Desulfopila inferna: one gene and its partner. The protein of the gene in region 1 interacts with the protein of each later gene in a pairwise test. Links are inferred from orthologs where the notes say so. Each region holds a gene or a part of one and is shown on either strand. Other genes may lie near its edges.

Region 1 (3,863 bases):
CTTGAAGAAGAGGTTGCTGCCGGCGCTTTTCGTGAAGATCTGTATTACCGGCTCAATGTGGTAATGCTCACTGTTCCGCCTCTGCGGGAGAGAGAAGAGGATATTCCTGCTCTGGTTGAACATTTCGTTGAGAAATTTGCCCAGAAAAACAGACGCACTGTCGACATGATAACCCCGGAGTGTCTGAAGCTTCTCCGCAAGTATCCCTGGCCCGGCAATGTCCGGGAGCTGGAAAACGCCATCGAACGCGGAGTGATCCTCATGCGCGGTGATCAACTCACCGAGAAAAGCCTGCCGCTCTCTATTCAGAAATATAGGGACAACGGCAACGGGCCTCCCCTGGAGAGCGAACTGCCCACCTCCCTTTATGAAGCGGAAAAAATGATCATCCTGCAGACCCTGGAGGAGACTGAGGGGAATAAAAGCGAAGCTGCCCGGCGGCTTGGTATCAGCCGTAAAACCCTGCAGAATAAACTGCAGAAATATGATGAGTCCTGAGACTGAAATTCCTTAAGGTTAACAGGTCACTTCTCAATGCGCTTTGGAGTAATATTCGCTGAAGGTCGAGACTATGAAGTCGATATCCTTTCTGTCGATTTCCAGATGAGTGACCAGCCTGACCTGTGTGCCCCGGGCAATGATGATTCCCCGCTGCCTGAGGTATACATGGAGTCCGGCAAGAGAATTCTCCGGCAGGGTAATAAAAACCATATTGGTCTGGGTATCATGATATCGAACATCAAGCTCGTCAATACCGCTCAAACCCCTTGCCAGTGCTTCGGCATTGTGCTGATCTTCACTGAGTCGGAAAATATTATTTTCAAGAGCATAAATACCTGCGGCGGCCATGTAGCCCGATTGCCGCATCCCGCCGCCTAAAACCTTACGCCACCTCCTGGCTTCGTCGATAAAACTTCGGTCGCCGCAGAGCAGCGAGCCCACGGGAGCTCCAAGCCCCTTGGAGAGACATATGGAGACGGAATCAAAGCATTGAGCAATCCGTTCGGCGGGAACATCCCATTTCCGGGCGGCATTGAAAAGACGTGCTCCGTCAAGATGAAGACGGAGCCCGTGTTGTGCCGCAAAAGCATTGCAGTCATCCAGGTAATCAAGCGGCAGCGCCAGTCCTCCCTGGGTGTTTTCCAGACAGAGGAGGCGGGTGCGGGCAAAATGGAAATCATCATCCTTGATATTCTTCTCCACCTCTTCGAGATCGAGACAGCCGTTTTCAAGAAATGGCAAAGGCTGTGGTTGAATGCTCCCGAGAACCGCTGCTCCTCCACCTTCATACTTATAGGTGTGGGCCTGCTGGCCGACGATATATTCATCTCCTCTGCGGCAGTGTGTCAGCAGAGCTGTGAGATTTGATTGGGTCCCCGATGGACAGAAAAGCGCAGCTTCTTTTCCAACTATTTCAGCAGCAAGCTTCTCCAGTCTGTTGGTAGTGGGATCTTCACCGTAAACATCATCACCCACCGCGGCATCGTACATGGCCGCAGACATTTCGGGAGTAGGGCGTGTTACCGTGTCGCTTCTCATATCCAGTGTTTTCATTGCAGTTCCATATAGAGAGTTGGTATAGAATGCTCGCACTCGGAGTGTAGCAAGCATTTATGCTCCCCATGTTTTTATAGCAAACTGAAAATTTTGCAATATTGAAAAAAATGATACTCTCGTAATTTTGCAAAATCATCATGGATACCTCATTGAGTGAGTACAAGGAAAAGCATTTCGGGTACAGAGCCATTGGGCACACCAAGACCGGGGCGAAAGCAGCGGCGGCCGACGAAGAAGAGGCAGGTTTTTTATGGGTGCTTTTCTTGACAATGAAAATTGGGCTACTTATTGTTCGCACAAGTTTAAAAAAGCAAAAGAGAAGTATTCATAGGATGTTGAGACTTTGTGGTTTTTTCAGGTTATCAAGATTGATGGCGTCGTAAAAGGGCCTGTCCGCCGTTCTGCAGCACATATCAGGGCCTGGGAACGTTTAATCGATAAATCTGGTGGACTTTTACGATTTAATCAACAAGTTGAGTTGTGTCTGGGAGGAGTAAGTGAGCAAAAAAGAGCAAAATGAGAATATTCCCGAAGAGGAGATGGGAGCGGAAAATTCGCCAAAAACTCCTGCAGAGGGTGAAGAAACGGTCACAAATGGAGGCGCTGAAGCCTCCGGGGATGCAGAGAAGCGTCTTGAAGAACAGTTTGCCGCGGCCCAGGAAGAGGTTGCAGACCTTACCGATAAACTTCTGCGGCTGGCCGCCGACTTTGAAAATTACAAAAAACGCAGTGAGAGAGAGCGCGCCACAACGATGAAGTATGCCGGAGAGCATATTTTTCGTGAGTTTCTTCCCGTTGTAGACAACCTCGAGCGAGCTGTCAGTCAGGGTGTTGCTGAAGATGCCGACGCTGAAACAAAACTTGCCGGATTACTGGAAGGCGTCGAGCTGACTTTAAAAAGCGTTCATGCAACCTTGAGGAAATTTGAAGTAGAGCCAATCAAAAGCGTCGGTGAACCCTTTGATCCCAACAAAGAAGAAGCGTTGACCATGGAGCCGAGCGATACTATTCCTGCCAATCACGTGGTCACTGAGTTTGAAAAGGGATATTTCTACAAGGATCGTCTGTTGCGTGCGGCAAAGGTGACCGTTTCCTCCGGGAAAGCAGAGAGTTGAGATTGCTTGTCGCTCCCCGGTAAGGAAATGCGGGGGCTTGACAAATTCATGAAGATGACAACTTTTAACACATTGCCGCACAATTGAAACGCTACTGAGTTGGATGGAGTTCGGAAAATCCGATTATAAGATATAAGGAGAGGAATGACATGGGCAAAATTATAGGAATTGATCTTGGGACCACAAATTCATGCGTGGCTATCATGGAAGGTGGCGACCCTAAGGTGATCGCCAACACTGAAGGCAATAGAACAACTCCATCTATTGTAGCTTTCTCGGATAAGGGAGAGCGAATGGTTGGGCAGGTCGCCAAACGGCAGGCGGTAACTAACCCTGAGCGTACACTGTATGCTATCAAACGCCTTATTGGTCGAAAATTTGTCGATGCCGAAGTAAAAAAATCCATTGAGGTAAGCCCTTTCAAAATTGTTGAAGGGACAAATGGAAGTGTTTCAGTCGAGGTGGATAAAAAAGTTTACCGGCCTGCTGAGATTTCCGCGATGGTTCTGGGAAAGATGAAGCAGACAGCCGAGGAATACCTTGGCGAAGAGGTAACCGATGCGGTAGTGACCGTACCTGCCTATTTTAATGATTCACAGCGTCAGGCTACCAAAGATGCCGGAAAAATCGCCGGACTGAATGTTCAGCGAATCATCAACGAGCCGACAGCTGCCTCGCTGGCTTACGGCCTGGACAAGAAGGGTGAGGAAAAGATAGCAGTCTTCGATCTCGGCGGTGGTACCTTCGATGTATCCATCCTGGAAATCGGTGATGGTGTGTTCGAGGTGAAATCAACTCATGGTGATACCTTCCTCGGCGGTGAAGACTTCGATATGCGTATCGTGAACTGGCTGGCCGACGAATTCAAACGCCAGCAGGGTATTGATCTGCGCACCGACAAAATGGCACTGCAGCGCTTGAAGGAAGAGGCAGAGAAGGCCAAGATGGAACTCTCCACCACCAAGGAAACCGATATCAATCTGCCGTTTATTACTGCCGATGCCACCGGACCTAAACACCTCAATATAAAATTGAGCCGTGCCAAGCTTGAAAGCCTGGTAGAGGATCTGGTCGAGCGTACCGTTCAGCCCTGCCGCACCGCTTTAAAGGATGCAGGACTTTCTGCCTCCGAGGTGGACGAGGTAATTCTGGTTGGTGGTATGACCAGGATGCCGATGGTACAGGCAAAGG
Region 2 (3,437 bases), on another replicon or contig:
CTCCTCATCATTTTTACAGAATTACAATTGGTTGAGTCGTAGTAAGGGGCGGCAGCATTTTTTTGCAGCCGCCCCTTGATTTTTAATTTTCCAACCATATATTTTGGCCAGTCTCAAATTTGTGACCCGGGTCCGGGTTATTTTTTTAACTGGGAGGTCGATGTGCGGCCACTCATCATAGTAGAAATTAATGTAGATAGGAGGAAGTAATGAAAATTCGTCCATTAAACGATCGTCTTCTGGTCAAAAGATTGGAGGAAGAGGCAAAAACTGCAGGTGGAATTATTATTCCTGACAGTGCAAAAGAGAAGCCGGCAGAGGGCGAGGTTGTAGCGGTTGGGCCAGGAAAAAATAACGATAAAGGTGAACGTGTTGCCCTCCAGGTGAAAGAGGGTGATCGTGTACTCTTTTCTAAATACGGCGGAACAGACGTAAAGCTTGATGGTGAAGACTATCTCATCATGCGTGAAGATGACGTTCTTGGAATTATAGAATAAGTAATTATACCCCTCATATCCGCCCTTGCACCGCAGGGAAGATAACAAAAGGAGAATAAGATAATGGCTGGAAAAGATATCATTTATGGAGTCAAAGCCCGTGAACGCATCCTCACAGGCGTCAACACTCTTGCCAACGCTGTCAAAGTAACTCTCGGTCCCAAAGGACGCAACGTTCTCATGGAGAAATCCTTTGGAGCGCCCACTATTACTAAAGATGGTGTGACCGTTGCCAAGGAAATCGAACTCGAAGATAAATTTGAGAACATGGGCGCCCAGATGGTGCGTGAGGTTGCCTCGAAAACTTCCGACGTGGCTGGTGACGGTACCACCACGGCAACCCTTCTCGCTCAGGCTATCTACAGAGAAGGCGTCAAGCTGGTTGCTGCAGGCGGAAACCCCATGGAAATCAAACGCGGCATTGACAAAAGTGTAGAGCTTGTTGTCAGTGAGCTTGCTAAAATCGCCACCCCGACCAAAGAGCAGAAAGAGATTGCCCAGGTCGGTACGATTTCCGCCAACAGCGACGAGACCATCGGTAACATCATTGCCGAGGCCATGGATAAGGTTGGTAAAGAGGGCGTTATCACAGTGGAAGAAGCTAAGTCCATGGATACCACTCTGGACGTCGTTGAAGGTATGCAGTTTGATCGCGGCTACCTCTCTCCCTATTTTGTCACCGATCCCGACCGTATGGAAGTTTCCATGGAAGATCCCTATATTCTCCTGGTGGAGAAGAAGGTATCCAGCATGAAAGATCTCCTGCCGGTACTTGAGTCCGTAGCTAAAATGGGCAAAGGCCTTTTCATCATCGCTGAAGATGTAGACGGCGAAGCGCTGGCGACTCTGGTTGTCAACAAACTGCGCGGAACCCTCAATGTTGCCGCGGTTAAAGCTCCCGGTTTCGGTGATCGCAGAAAAGCTATGCTCGAAGATATCGCCATTCTCACCGGTGGACAGGTCATCACCGAAGATCTCGGCATCAAGCTCGAGAATGTTACCGTCAATGACCTCGGAACCTGTAAACGCATCGTGGTTGATAAGGACAATACCACAATCGTTGACGGCGCCGGCGACAAAGAGGCACTGGCCGGCCGCGTCAAGCAGATCCGTACCATGATCGAAGATACCACTTCCGATTATGACCGCGAGAAGCTCCAGGAGCGTCTGGCAAAACTGATCGGCGGTGTTGCCGTCATCAATGTCGGAGCTGCAACCGAGATTGAAATGAAAGAAAAGAAAGCTCGTGTTGAGGATGCTCTTAATGCTACCCGTGCAGCTGTCGAAGAGGGCGTTGTTCCTGGCGGCGGCGTCGCCTATATTCGTTGCCTCGCTGCCCTCGCTGCCCTCGAGCTCAAGGGAGAGCAGAAGCTTGGCAGGAACATCCTGCTGCGTGCACTTGAGGAGCCGGTTCGTCAGATCGCTTCCAACGCCGGGCGTGAAGGTTCCGTTATCGTTGAGCATGTTAAAACCCTCACCGGCGCGGAAGGCTTCAATGCGACCTCCGAAGAATATGAAGACCTTATTAAAGCCGGTGTTATCGATCCGGCTAAGGTTACCAGAACCGCTCTGCAGAATGCTGCTTCAGTTGCCGGCATGCTGCTGACCACGGAGTGTGTCATCGCTGAGATTCCTGATGAGAATGCAGGCGGCGGTGGTGGAATGCCTCCAGGAATGGGCGGCATGGGCGGAATGGGTGGAATGGGCGGAATGATGTAAGCCAGTTCCAATCAGCCTGAACTCACATAGTGAGTGTAGTATATAAAGAAGGAGGACCGCTCTTGCTGTGGTCCTCCTTTTCTAATATCGGTAGAGATATTATCGCCTTATTTTATACCGCCGTCCGGTCTTTGAGCCAGGGAATCCGGCCGGCAAATCAGGTGAAAGAGAGCGGAAAAAGATGTTGACACTCTTTCTTGAATAGAGTAATTATTTTCCCCTTATTGAATGGCGATGTAGCTCAGATGGTTAGAGCACACGGCTCATATCCGTGTTGTCCGGGGTTCAATTCCCTGCATCGCCACCAAGTTAATGATATTGCTGAATAAATTCACAAGTCAGCGATTTTAGGCCCATCTTTATCCACCCTCGTTATACACACGAGAGGAGGTAAACGATGGGCTTTTCTTTTTCCGCACAACCTGCATTCCTGTATCAGTCATCTTCCGGCTATATCTTCAGCTTACGTATTCCAAAGGACTTGAAAGCTCTTGTCGGCAAGACTGAGTTCAGATATTCTCTCCGTACTGGGGCGCTACGAGCAGCCAGATTTAGAGCAAGAAGCATCGCTTCCTTTATTCAATAATCAGAAGCACCTTGGATTACTTTTGTATTCAACCCGAGGAGACAAGAACGCATACATGCAGCTTTTCTTGCTCCCCTCGCATCAACTCTTCGGCCTCAGCGAGAGTGGTTCACTCCGCCAGGTAGTGTCAAATATTTTTCGCACATTTGATTTTGAGGTAGCCGTTTAATTCATTTTTTTCCTTTTCTTTCAATTTCTGGTCAAGCGCAGCAAAGGGGCAAAATACAAGGTTGTGAGCGAAGCGAGCACCCGGAGGGCTTGATCTTGTATTTTGGCACTGCTGTGCTCCTCACGCTACCTCCATCTGCTTTTCTATCTCCAACTCTCTCAGCAACTGCATATTCAGATAGCGCTTAGTACTCCACTTGGTTCCAGCTATATGACGAAGCCGTGCAGCAACCAGCATCAGTGCGGAATTGCCATCGGGAAAGGCGCCTACAACATTGGTCCTGCGGCGGATCTTCCGCATGATCCTTTCCAGAGGATTGTTTGTTCTGATTCTACGCCAGTGTTGGCTTGGAAAACTGTAATACGTCAATGTCTCGGCAATGCCTTCCTTGAGCTTATCAGCCGCCTGGTAGAGCTTCATTTTTCTCATCTTTACCTCTACCGCTGCAGCTTTTTCATGTGCCGCC

What was found.
Region 2: the proteins of JWG88_RS10250 (region 1) and groL interact in binary tests that used the Escherichia coli proteins (3 or more experiments, as listed by UniProt). The link is inferred for Desulfopila inferna from one-to-one orthologs.

The regions. Positions count from the first base shown.
Region 1 is NZ_JAFFQE010000003.1:458,128-461,990, reverse strand. What follows is about bases 1,100-3,863. They hold JWG88_RS10250 (nucleotide exchange factor GrpE), read left to right. Parts: upstream 1,100-2,054; coding sequence 2,055-2,672; downstream 2,673-3,863. Other genes in these bases: dnaK (molecular chaperone DnaK), read left to right, coding at 2,822-3,863; ltaE (low-specificity L-threonine aldolase), read right to left, coding at 1,100-1,554. Also shown: JWG88_RS10260 (sigma 54-interacting transcriptional regulator), read left to right, coding at 1-498; more of ltaE, read right to left, coding at 532-1,099. UniProt on the Escherichia coli protein: Participates actively in the response to hyperosmotic and heat shock by preventing the aggregation of stress-denatured proteins, in association with DnaK and GrpE. It is the nucleotide exchange factor for DnaK and may function as a thermosensor.
Region 2 is NZ_JAFFQE010000009.1:16,972-20,408, reverse strand. Bases 1-2,888 are described here. They hold groL (chaperonin GroEL), read left to right. Parts: upstream 1-560; coding sequence 561-2,216; downstream 2,217-2,888. Other genes in these bases: JWG88_RS22250 (DUF6538 domain-containing protein), read left to right, coding at 2,614-2,802; groES (co-chaperone GroES), read left to right, coding at 210-497. In the rest of the region: JWG88_RS18690 (IS256 family transposase), read right to left, coding at 3,092-3,437.